2 linked regions of the Pelorhabdus rhamnosifermentans genome follow. The protein of the gene in region 1 interacts with the protein of each later gene in a pairwise test. Links are inferred from orthologs where the notes say so. Each region holds a gene or a part of one and is shown on either strand. Other genes may lie near its edges.

Region 1 (6,560 bases):
GGACGGGCCTGGTTAGTTTTAATCTTTATGACAAGCTCAAGGCTATAACCTGTATGGATACATCGCAAGGCATGATTGACACATTAAATTCAAAAATTCAGCAGAATAAAGTAAATAATATGGTAGCTTATCAACACAATATTAATGAGAATCGGATTATACCTCGATATGACTTGATTTATACATCTATGGCATTGCATCATATTGTAGATATTGGAATAACTTTGACAAGCTTATATCGGTTATTAAAACAAGAGGGGTCTTTGTGTATTGTTGAGCTAAATGAGGATGATGGGAGTTTCCATAAGGCAGAGGAAGATTTTAATGGATATAATGGATTTGATCAAATAAAACTACAAGTACTTCTTGAAAAGATTGGATTTGAGGCAATAGCGTCACAAACTTTTTATTATGACAAAAAAATGATTGAAGAAGTAAATGTAGACTATTCTTTGTTCATTATGACAGGTAAAAAAAGTTAGAGTTGAAGAAGGAAAGTCATGATTTAGCGAATGGTATCAGGACAGGAGGATAGATGTCTATAAGGCTGTTCTTAGTGGCGGAGTGCGTGACAAGGAGTAATTTATGCAATGGATAGCAAAATATCCTCCTGTTGAAATGGAAACGTGGCGGCCAACTGTTTAATCAGTTTGGTATTAGAGGTGTAGTTATGGGAGAAACTTTGTTGCTTGAAATGGTTGAACGCATGAGTATTGCGGCAACGTTAGCTTTTATTTTATCGCAGACAACTATCTTTCGCCGTATTAATTATCGTTATATAACATTGCTTGATAAAGTAAAGCTTTCTATCATTTTTGGTTGTATTGGTATCGTCGGTACCTATGCTGGTATTCCTGTGGATGATGCGCTTGCCAATTCTCGTGTCGTGGGGGTGATGGCGGCCGGACTGCTTGGCGGTCCAGTCATGGGTACAGCGGCTGGTTTGATTGCGGGGGGGCATCGTTATCTGTTATTTGGCGGATTTTCGGCGTTCTCTTGTGCTTTGTCGAATGTTGTTGAAGGGCTATTTGCGGGCTGGGTAAAGCAGCGTTGTCCGCATAATCCGATGCCCTGGTGGATTGCCTTGATTAGTGGTGTTGTGGGTGAGATGATGCAGATGGCAATTATCTTACTTACAGCCCGCCCTTTCGATATGGCATTCACATTAGTTCAGCATATTGCTTTGCCGATGATCGTGGCTAATTCAATTGGGCTTACGATTTTTATGCTCATTATCAAAATGACCATGGATGTACAACAGCAAGCGGGTGCCGCGCAATCGCAGAAAGCCTTGGCTGTTGCGGCTCAAACTCTGCCGTATTTTAGGAAGGGTCTCGATAAGGCTTCCGCGAAGGCTGCGGCAGAAATTATCTATGCCAATGGGAGCTATCATGCTATAGCTGTCACAGATACGGAACAGGTTTTGGCATTTATCGGTGCCGAAGCGGAGCATCATTTATCGTATCGCCACGGACTTACCCTTGCTACAAACCATGCTTTGCAAAGCGGTGATATTTATATTGCCAAAAGTCAAGCCGAAATTGGCTGCCCTTTTCCACATTGTCGGCTGACAAGTGCTATTGTTGTGCCACTTAAATGTGGTGAGCAGGTTATTGGAACTTTTAAACTCTATTATACAAATAAAAATTTGCTGAATCAATCTGATGTGGTATTTGCCAACGGGCTTGCGCAATTATTTTCTATTCAACTAGAGTTAGCACAAATCGACTACCAGGCAAAATTAGCAGCGCATGCTGAGTTAAAGGCTTTGCAGGCCCAGATCAATCCACACTTTTTGTTCAATACGTTAAATACGATTACATCTTTAGTGCGAACTAAACCGGATTTGGCACGTAATTTATTGTTGAAACTCAGTGCGATTTTTCGTTTTACCTTACAAAAAGCGGGTCGTAATATTACTATTGCCGAGGAACTAACGCAGGTTCGTGCCTATTTATCTATTGCAGCAGCTCGTTACGGGAACAAGTTACACATTGAAGAAAAAATTGATCCTGTAACTGAGGTTTATTTAGTGCCGTCACTGACGATACAGCCAATTATTGAAAATGCGATTACACATGGACTTAAACCGAAGGTAGACGGCGGAACCATTACTATTGCTATTCAAAATAAAATAAATGATATTATCATCACCATTACTGATGATGGCGTAGGAATGGATCTGCGGAAGCTTAATCCTCTTCACCATGCTCTTTCTACAGAACATATCGGACTTATGAATGTTCATGAACGATTGCATGGTCAATATGGCGGTTCCTATGGGCTGACCATTGATAGTACGGTTGGCCATGGTACTGCGATTACCATTACCTTGCCTAAAATAACTGCAAATGAAGGTGATGTTTATGCTCAGAAGCTTGATTGTTGATGATGAAGTACCGTCTCGGGATGAATTGCGCTATCTATTGTCTTTTAGATCGGAAATCAAAATTGTCGGTGAGGCAGATAATGCCGCTGAGGCCATTAAACTGGCAACTAAATTAAAACCGGATGTTATTTTTTTAGATATTAACATGCGGGATATTGATGGATTGGAAGCTGCAGCAATTTTAAGAAAAATTGAACCCCATTTTATGATTGTCTTTGCCACTGCCTATGATGAATATGCGATAAAGGCTTTTGAAATTGGTGCAGTTGATTATATCTTAAAGCCATTTGACCAAGAGCGTATTACCCAAACTGTCATGCGTCTGGAAAATTATCAAGCCGAAGAATGGCGGGTTGCTGCGGGGCGTATCGACACGGTTCTTGATGTTACAAAAATTAAAGTTCAAAAATTGCCTGTAGAAAAGGGCGGTAAAATTATTTTGCTAAATTATAGTGATATTATTTATGCTTATGCGAATGCCGGTAATGTCATTATTGTGACTGCTGAGGAAGAACTAAACTATAGTGGAACTCTGTGCGAGCTGGAGGAGCGTGTTAGCAGTACGAATATGTTGCGCGTTCACAAAAGTTATATTGCTAATATGGACAAAGTACAAGAAGTGGTGCCGTGGTTCAAGGGAACCTATTGGCTAAAAATGGAACAATGTTCAGATGTAGAAATACCCGTTAGCAAAAGTCAAATCAAAGATATTAAACTCATTTTAGGATTAAAGTAAACTCATTTCTATTCATTCCGGATAATTTCTGTTCAAACCTCATTTTAGACCATTCATATAGATTGTATTTATTAATTGAATTTTTTGTTTTATAGTTAAAATATACTTAATTAATAAAATTCAGTAAATATGGAGGGAAGCTTTATGAATGGTCTTTATCTTGTGATTATTGCGGCTTTGGTGCTAACGATTTGTTATCGTTATTATGGCGCCTTTATGGCAGCAAAAGTTTTAGCTCTTGATCCCAATCGTCCGACTCCAGCCGTTGTACATGAAGACGGCCATGATTATGTACCCACGAATAAATGGGTAACTTTCGGACATCATTTTGCCGCCATTGCTGGAGCAGGTCCACTTGTTGGTCCGGTACTTGCAGCACAGTTTGGTTATTTGCCTGGAACGATCTGGTTGCTTGTCGGTGCCTGTATCGGCGGGGCAGTCCACGATATGGTTATCCTTTTTGCCTCGATTCGACATGATGGTTTATCCATCGCAGAAATTGCGAAAGATGAAATCGGCAAATCTGCCGGTCTAGCTGCTGCTATTGCTGTTATTTTCATTTTGGTTATTACTATGGCCGGGATGGCAATTGCCGTGGCAAATGCATTGTTTAACAGTCCTTGGGGTGCATTCACTGTGGGTGCAACCATTCCAATTGCACTCTTTATTGGCGTCTACATGCGCTATTTACGTCCTGGTCATATTGGTGAAGCATCTTTCGTAGGTGTTGTTCTGATTATCGCTGCTGTATTTGGCGGAGCTTGGGTTCAGGGTTCTTCTTGGGCACCATTTTTTACCCTCAGTCGTACACAATTAGATATTATTCTTCCTTTATATGGTTTTATCGCTGCAGCACTTCCTGTATGGTTGCTGTTAGCGCCACGTGATTATTTGAGCACGTACATGAAAATTGGTACTATCGGTGCTTTGGCATTAGGAATTGTCATTGTTCAACCTCAAATCCATATGCCGGCAATCACTCAGTTTGTCAGTGGTGGCGGTCCGGTTGTGCCTGGTCCTGTTTGGCCTTTCGTTTGCATCACGATTGCCTGCGGTGCAATTTCAGGATTCCATTCCATCATTGCCACAGGTACGACACCAAAGATGCTTACTAACGAACGTGAAATTTTGCCAATTGGTTTTGGGGCAATGCTTGCTGAATCATTTGTTGGTATTATGGCTCTAATTGCAGCTACTAGCTTGATTCCTGCTGATTACTTTGCCATTAACAGTGCTCCGGCAGTATTTGCAAAACTCGGGATGCATATAGATGAACTTCCGGTTTTATCACAAATGGTTGGTGAAGACGTCGCTGGTCGACCAGGCGGTGCCGTATCACTCGCTGTAGGTATGGCGCATATTTTTGCCCAAATCCCTGGACTGGATAGTTTTATGTCTTTCCTGTACCATTTCGCTATCATGTTTGAAGCCTTGTTCATCTTAACGATTATTGATGCGGGTACTCGTGTTGGTCGGTACTTGTTACAAGAAGTTGGCGGTATGATATACAAACCACTTAGCGACCCACATTGGACTCCTGGTATTATCTTCACCAGCGCTTTAATCTCCTGCTTATGGGGTTACTTAGTGTTTGGAGGTTCTATTGCTTCCATTTGGCCATTATTCGGTCTTTCTAACCAACTACTTGCCAGCCTGACGTTAGCCATTGGTACTACCGTATTGATTCGTATGGGTAAAGCAAGATATTTGTGGGTTACACTTATTCCACTCTGTTTTATGATTGTAACGGCGTTGACTGCTGGTTTCTACAATATCTTTGAATTCTACTTACCAAAAGGTCAGCTGTTATTGGCTGGTGCCAGCGCAGTTATGATGATTCTCATTACCTTTATCATCATTGATGCTGCAAAGGTATGGTCTAAGCTGATGAAATCTAACAAAAGTATCGAAGAAACGATGTAATTTTATCAAAAGACACCTTGCGCTTTGCGTAAGGTGTTTTTTTTTTTAGTTACCGTCTGTAGCACAGCATGCCGTTTGATTGATTATTTAATCATAACTTAATTTTTATTAGCTATTATTATTGGAGAAGATTAATTAATGCTAAATATAAATGCTGCAACAAACTAATGACAGGTAATATAAAATGAGGTGCGCCATATGAAAGTAATAGCTGTTGACATTGACAATGTGCTAAATAATTTTTCAGATACCTTAGCGAGTTCTACGTTTAAATATAATGATTTATATGGTTTGTCTCGTGAAGAATTTGATCATTATCTTGATATGGTAAAACGCAATGCTTTTGATGAAAGTAATTTTTTGACGACTAAGTTTTCTGATTTTCGTTATCGTATACATGAGCAGTGTTATCGTTTGGCACAAGCTAAATCGGATGGAGTACAGTTTATGCATTGGTTAAAAGATAATGGCTGGGAGGTCGTTATTTGTACCAAGCGAAACTTGCGTTTGACAGGGGAAAGTACTAAAAAGTGGCTGCAGGACAATCACATTCCTTATGATTATTTATTTATGGCCTTAAATAAAATTGTGTTTTGCAAATTATGGAATGTACCGTATTTAATTGATGATGATATTTTAAATATTACACATGGCGAACGATATGGTATTAAGGTATATTATCCTATTATGGATAAGCATGATTCGGCTTTTTCCCATACAGCAAAAGGGTTTACCAGATTTGAGGAGATTAAACAATGGATACAAGAGTAGAGCTGCTGGAAGCATTTTATCAAACAATGCGTAAGGATAAAATAAAAATAGAAAATAAAAATTACGGTTTTGATTTTATCAATCAATTGACAGCAAATGATGCGATGTTGGATTATGGGCAGATGGAAAACAATTTTATCCATAAATACAGGTTGTTAAATGTTTCAGAGCAGCTCCGAGAAAGGTTGTTGCAAGGACATGTAAACCAAGAGTATAATGTCTGTCTTTATTTTGATGAAACGGCAAATAACACGCTTTGCTTTAATTTAGACAATAACTTTAAAACGAATAATACCCAGTTAATATCGGAAATGAAGCTTGCCGTAGACTATTTACAACAGCATCTTGGAAAATATGGTATAGAGACGGTTTGTATTAAGAGTGGACGTGGCTATCACCAGTGGTGTCATTTTGAGCGGCCGATTGCCAATCGGCTGCTATTGAACTTTATGATAAGAATTGCGGCCAAGACATTAGCTTCATTACATTATAGTAATCATGATTACCATACCATAAAAATTAATATGAGCCCCAACCCGAAATTTGTGAACGTTTTATCATTACGTGCCTTCGGATCAAGGCATATCAAAACAGGTAACTTTTCGCATATTCAGACAAAAGACGGTGTTTTAAATGAAGAAGATTCATGGAAGTATTTTAGCGATTATATGATAAATAAAACAATTTCAGAACAGCAATTTATGCTGGCGTATGATGATTTGGCAAAAACCATCGTTTTTT
Region 2 (6,357 bases), on another replicon or contig:
TACAGCCTATTTAGAGAAGCAGGGACATGAGATTTTTCCTGTTTCCGCTGCAACAGGGGAAGGTTTGCAGCCTCTCCTTTGGCGTGCTTATCAGTTGCTTCAAGACTATGTTGAAGCAACTGATACAAGTAGTGAGACTGTTGTTTATCAAGCTAAGCCAGCAGATGAAATTACTATTTCCCGGACAGATGACGGAGCCTTTGTTGTATCAGGTAGGGATATTGAAAAACTTGTTGCCATGATTAATTTTGATAATGATGAAGGTTTGCGTAGATTCCAACTGACCTGGCGACGTTTGGGTCTTGATGAGCGTTTAAAGGAACGGGGTATTAAGGAAGGCAATACTGTTCGCATTAGCGATATGGAGTTTGAATATAAAGAGTAGGTGGAGAAGAATGTCAGAATTAATCCTATTAACAGGTAAACAAAAACGTCATTTACGATCCCTTGGTATGACGCTTGATGCAGTTGTGCAATTAGGCAAGGGAGGGCTTACGAAAGCCATTATTGACAGTGCCAATGATGTTGTGACTGCCCGCGAGTTAATTAAAGTAAAAGTGCTTACAAATAGTCCGATTGAGCCAAATGATGCTGTTTATGCCTTAGGGGAAGCCCTTCAAGCTAGTGTGGTACAGGTAATTGGTAGAAATGGTCTGCTTTATCGGCCAAATCCGGATAAACCTGTCATTACCTTGCCTTAACAAAAATAGGCGGTTTGGAGGAGAACTTCCATGTTAACGAGAGAAAATTTATCTTGTGCAAAGCGTATTGTTGTGAAACTCGGCACAAGTACACTTACACATGCGAATGGCAAATTAAATCTGCTTCGTATTGAAAAGTTAATCCGTGAATTATCAGATCTTCACAATCAAGGCAAAGAGATCATTCTTGTCACATCAGGAGCAGTAGGTGTGGGAATGGATCGGTTGGGACTTATGGAAAAGCCGAAAACCATTCCGGAAAAGCAGGCTGCTGCGGCTGTGGGACAGGGTATTTTAATGCATATTTATGAAAAGCTTTTTAGTGAATATGGACAAACGGTGGCGCAAGTACTCTTAACGCGGGCTGATTCAGTCAATCGCCAGCGGTATGCCAATTCCCGCAACAGTTTGTTAACTTTGTTGAAACTCGGCGTGATTCCTGTAATTAACGAAAATGATGCTGTTGCTGTAGATGAATTGAAGATCGGGGATAATGATACTTTATCAGCTACTGTGGCCGGACTCGTTGATGCCGATTTGCTAGTCATTTTGTCTGATGTGGAAGGGGTCTATACAGATAATCCGAGTAAGAATCCGGCTGCTAAGCTGATTGAGCTTATTACGGATATTACGCCGGAAATAGAATCTCTGTCAGGTGAACCAGGGTCGCTGCGCGGCACAGGCGGCATGTATACGAAGATTCAAGCTGGCAAGATTGCCATGAGCTCCGGTGTGGCCATGGTTATTGCCTTAAGTAGCCGTGAGGAAGTTTTGCGTCGTATTTTAAGCGGAGAAGCTGTGGGGACACTTTTTTTGTCTAAAGAAAATGCCCTTCATGTTCGGAAACGTTGGCTTGCGTTTGGTTCACGTCTGCATGGATCTGTTACGATTGACAAGGGCTGTGAACAAGCTTTGCTTGAAGATGGATCAAGTCTGCTTTCTGCAGGTATTACAGCTGTTGAAGGAGATTTTGAGCAGGGAAATACGATTCGCGTTTTTACAACGAACGAGCAAGAAATTGCTCGTGGTTTAGTCAACTACTCTGCAGCTGACGTAGAAAAAATTAAAGGCCGTCATACCGATGAAATTGCTGATATATTAGGAAATAAGCCTTATGATGAAATTATTCATCGTGACAATTTAGCTTTGCTTGTGTGAGGGGGACAATATGGATTATCGCAGTGAGTTAGAAACGAAAGGAAAACAAGCGAAGTTTGCGGCTCGCAAACTCGCTACTTATTCATCACAACAAAAAAATCAGGCCCTTCAGGTTATGGCGCAGGCTTTACTTGATAAGGAGGCCGTGATTCTTGTGGCCAACAGTCAAGATATTACGGCTGGTCGTGCCAAGGGATTGAGTGAGGCCCTTCTTGATCGCTTAATGCTGGATCATGACCGGATTGAAGCCATGGCTCGTGGGCTGATAGAGCTGGCTGCTCTGCCTGACCCCATTGGTGAGACCATTTCGGTTACACAGCGCCCCAATGGGCTGGAGATTCGCCAGGTGCGTGTACCACTTGGCGTCATTGCTATGATCTATGAAGCTCGGCCCAACGTGACTGTTGATGCTGCAGGGATCTGCCTAAAAACAGGTAATGCCGTTATTTTACGTGGCGGTTCTGAGGCTATCCATTCTAATCTAGCTATTGCTTCCGTTCTGAAGGCTGCTGCGCTTGAGGCAGGTCTGCCTGAAGGTACGATTGCTTTGATTGAAACAACAGACAGGGATGCTGTGCAGTTTCTGTTAAAAATGAATGATTATCTTGATGTTGTTATTCCAAGAGGCGGTGCCGGACTGATTCAGACAGTTGTAAAGAATAGTACGGTGCCTGTCATTGAAACAGGCATTGGTGTTTGTCATACCTTTATTGATGAAACAGCCGACTTAACGATGGCTGTGAAGATTGCTTTTAATGCAAAAGTTTCCCGTCCTGGTGTATGTAATGCCATGGAGACGTTACTTGTTCACGAAAAAATTGCCGATGTATTCTTGCCAGCTATGCTACAAAAGTATCATGATGCCAAGGTGGAATTACGCGGTTGTGACAAAACGCAGTGCTATTATGATTTTGTTAAAGCCGCAACAGAAGAAGACTGGTCAACGGAATATCATGACTATATTTTGTCTGTGAAGATTGTTCCATCCATTGATGCAGCGATTGAACATATTGCCTGCTATAGTACAGGTCATTCTGAAGCGATTGTGACGAAGGATTATTTTAATGCCCGTCGGTTTCAGCATGAAGTGGATGCGGCAGCTGTCTATGTCAATGCTTCCACGCGGTTTACGGATGGCGGCGAATTCGGCTTTGGCGCCGAAATCGGCATTAGTACGCAGAAGCTTCATGCTCGAGGCCCCATGGGACTCAAGGAGATGACAAGTACGAAATATCTGATTGATGGTGAAGGCCAAATCAGATAGAAAATTTTTATTGCAGGCAGTTTTTTGCAGCGATGCAAAGGTGTCTGCTTTTTATTATCATTGTCTAAATGATAATAAAAAAAATCAATGAAATGCGAGGACAATCATTAATGAAAAAAAAATGGTCTCTTGTATATGGCTTTATTCTACTGATTCTTGCCAGTGTTAGCAGCATTTCAGTTGCTTTAGCCGCAGCACCTGTTCATGATCCGAAACCTATTGTCATGAAAATCAACGATTCCTATGAGCCGACGGGGGATTTGGCTTATGTGAGTGCAACGCAAATACTTGTGCCTCTTTCGCTGCTAAAGCATTATTTTACTGCCAATGCCGCTTATTTGTCTGATGAAAATGTTATTACTTTTGCTGTAAAGCCCGAGCGATTCACTATCGGCGGTGCCGCTCAAAAACAAATAAAAGATCCTGTTCCTGTAAGTTTTCCTGCTATTTGTCTTAAAAATCAATACTATTTGGATATTGCCAATCTTGATAGCCTGCTTGGCGTGAATATCAGTTTCGATTATAGTGGTAACTTGATTTTACAGCTAAACAGTCCAGCTGTCGGTCCGCTTGTATTGCAGAGTGCAACAGTAAAGGGGATGCCAAAGGAAAAAATCAATTTAGTTTGGGATGTAAAAACAAGTACCCAAAAGTTATCAAATGAACTTCCGCCCAAGGGCCTTAATGTATTGGCGCCGACCTGGTTTGCTGTTACGCAGTCTAATGGACTGATTGTTAATAAAGCAGATAAAGATTACGTCGATTTGGCTCACAGTAAAGGGTATAAAGTCTGGGCCCTTATCACAAATAGTTTTGACCCTGATTTAACGCATGAACTTTTGCAAAATGAAGTCGCGCAGGATCAGGTACTCAATCAATTGTTGTTTTATGCCAGCTACTATGAGCTGGATGGAATTAATCTTGACTTTGAAAATATTTATGAAAGCGATAAAATGGCCTTTACTCATTTTGTCGAAAAAATTTCCCCTCCCTTAGGGCGGCAAAATCTTGTCGTATCGCTCGATGTTACGGTTCCGGCAAATGTTCCCAATTGGTCTAAATGCTATGACAGGGTGAATCTCAGCAAAGCTGTTGATTATGTCATGGTCATGACTTATGATGAGCATTGGGCGAAAAGCCCTGTGAGTGGTTCTGTTGCTTCTTATGGCTGGGTGAAAGAAGGAATTGAAAATACGCTCCTTTCTATTCCCAAAGAGAAGCTATTATTAGGCTTGCCCTTTTATACGCGAGAATGGATAGAAAGAAGCGACGAAACGGGACGGTTCATTGTACGTTCTCGGACGTTGTCCATGGAAAATGAAGAAAAAATTATTCAGGACTATCACCTTACGCCGCAGTGGCTTGAAAAAGAGGGGCAATATTATACGGAGTACCAACAAGACGGCAATCGCCATCGGATTTGGTTAGAGGAAGACCGTTCGATTGGACTTAAAGCTGATCTTGTAGACCAGTATCAATTGGCTGGAGTTGCTTCTTGGCGCAAAGGGTTTGAAAAGAACTCCATCTGGAATGTTTTAAATAATAAACTTCATAGTAAACAAGCGAATGATAAAAACTCGGTTGCCGAGTCTTAAGTGAGATGCTGGCTTTGGCTAGGAATATTTCTGGAGTTTTTTATGAAGCTATTGTATGATAAAGAGGAATAAGCAAAAAATAAAGTGGATTATGTAATATGTGAGGCAAAAAATGGGCTATGTAAGAGCACTCCTGAACTATGTGAAAGAAGGCAAGGGGCGGTGGGATGCCTTGGATTATTTAAAAACCGTTGGCATCATGATGATTTGCATGGTGTGTTTTCGGCTGATCCTTTTCATGGTACCTTTTCGGTAGACGGGGGCTTTTGGCTGATAATAAGGAGAAAAATGACATGAATACCGAAAAAAGAAGATTAGGTATTATGGGTGGAACCTTTGATCCTATTCACATTGGTCATTTAGTGACTGCAGAAGCTGTTCGTAATGAGTTTCAACTTGAAAAAGTTATTTTTATACCAGCAGGGAATCCTCCTCATAAACAAGAGAGTCATGTTACAGAGGCTTGGCATCGTTATGTTATGACCGTGATGGCCACTTATTCAAATCCCTTTTTTACTGTATCGCCTATGGAATTAGAACGTAGCGGGCCCTCTTATACCATTGATACGGCTCGGGACTTAATAAAGGAGTACGGAAATCAAACCGAACTGTATTTTATCGTTGGTGCCGATACAGTGGGTGAATTGCATACGTGGCACGACATTCATGACTTGCTGAAACTATGTCAGTTTGTTGCGGCAACAAGACCTGGTTCGCTCTGTTCCATTGATGAAGTCTTTCATTACTTTGGTGCCAGTGACCGTCGTCACATTCATCGTTTGGCAACACCGGAACTTGAAATATCCTCAACAGATATTCGTGAGAAAGTCCGTTTAGGTAGAGCCATTAAATACATTGTACCTGAAAGCGTTGAAATGTATATTCGAAAGGAAGGTTTGTATTGTAACTAAGGCGTAATGAGGGACAGCCAAATAAAGGCAAGCATGAATATGACAGAAAGCGTAAATAATGTGGATGCAAGGATTTTTTACTCTTTGAGAAAGAGAGGTGATTCTCTTATGGCTACCACACTTTACGTTGGAAACTTGCCATGGTCCGCAACAGAAGATTCTTTAATAAATGCTTTTGGTTCGCATGGCCAAGTTATATCCGGTCGTATTATTACGGATAAAGAAACAGGTCGATCACGGGGCTTTGGATTTGTAGAAGTAGAAGATCAAGATGTAGATGCTATGGTTTCGGCAATGAATGGCGCCGATATGGAAGGTAGACAAATTGTTGTCAATGAAGCCAAACCCCGACAAAGCTAAAGCCTACAGCCTCCTTAATTAAGGGGGCTTTCGTTTTTTATGGAGGATATTTCAGAAAACTAGCGAATTTAGCACAAGAGGTGACTAGCGTGATTATTCGTGACTATGTATCGATATTACAACAACGTTTATCGTCCAAACGCTTTCAACATTCCATGGGTGTGAAGGATACCGCAGTAGCTCTTGCTAAGCGTTATGGTGCAAATATTCATCAGGCCGAGGTAGCTGGATTACTCCATGATTATGCCCGGGAAATCCCTACTAATCTCCTATTGCAAAAATGTGAAGCTTTTGGTATAGTGATGAGTATTGCTGACAGATGTGATCCCATTATATTGCATGCACCTCTTGCTGCGACCTTAGTCAAG

Evidence for each region.
Region 2: the proteins of Ga0466249_RS17835 (region 1) and Ga0466249_RS04370 interact in binary tests that used the Escherichia coli proteins (3 or more experiments, as listed by UniProt). The link is inferred for Pelorhabdus rhamnosifermentans from one-to-one orthologs.

The regions. Positions count from the first base shown.
Region 1 is NZ_JAHGVE010000017.1:49,876-56,435, forward strand. What follows is about bases 1,247-4,245. They hold Ga0466249_RS17835 (LytR/AlgR family response regulator transcription factor), read left to right. Parts: upstream 1,247-2,366; coding sequence 2,367-3,125; downstream 3,126-4,245. Other genes in these bases: Ga0466249_RS17830 (LytS/YhcK type 5TM receptor domain-containing protein), read left to right, coding at 1,247-2,389; Ga0466249_RS17840 (carbon starvation CstA family protein), read left to right, coding at 3,270-4,245. Also shown: Ga0466249_RS17825 (class I SAM-dependent methyltransferase), read left to right, coding at 1-482; more of Ga0466249_RS17830, read left to right, coding at 671-1,246; more of Ga0466249_RS17840, read left to right, coding at 4,246-5,048; Ga0466249_RS17845 (HAD family hydrolase), read left to right, coding at 5,247-5,819; Ga0466249_RS17850 (hypothetical protein), read left to right, coding at 5,804-6,560. UniProt on the Escherichia coli protein: Member of the two-component regulatory system BtsS/BtsR, which is part of a nutrient-sensing regulatory network composed of BtsS/BtsR, the low-affinity pyruvate signaling system YpdA/YpdB and their respective target proteins, BtsT and YhjX.
Region 2 is NZ_JAHGVE010000002.1:241,049-247,405, forward strand. Bases 1,201-3,996 are described here. They hold Ga0466249_RS04370 (glutamate-5-semialdehyde dehydrogenase), read left to right. Parts: upstream 1,201-1,869; coding sequence 1,870-3,123; downstream 3,124-3,996. Other genes in these bases: proB (glutamate 5-kinase), read left to right, coding at 1,201-1,859; Ga0466249_RS04375 (glycosyl hydrolase family 18 protein), read left to right, coding at 3,234-3,996. In the rest of the region: GTPase ObgE, read left to right, coding at 1-385; Ga0466249_RS04360 (YhbY family RNA-binding protein), read left to right, coding at 396-701; more of proB, read left to right, coding at 732-1,200; more of Ga0466249_RS04375, read left to right, coding at 3,997-4,718; Ga0466249_RS04380 (hypothetical protein), read left to right, coding at 4,831-4,974; nadD (nicotinate-nucleotide adenylyltransferase), read left to right, coding at 5,012-5,629; Ga0466249_RS04390 (RNA recognition motif domain-containing protein), read left to right, coding at 5,738-5,989; bis(5'-nucleosyl)-tetraphosphatase (symmetrical) YqeK, read left to right, coding at 6,079-6,357. UniProt on the Escherichia coli protein: Catalyzes the NADPH-dependent reduction of L-glutamate 5-phosphate into L-glutamate 5-semialdehyde and phosphate. The product spontaneously undergoes cyclization to form 1-pyrroline-5-carboxylate.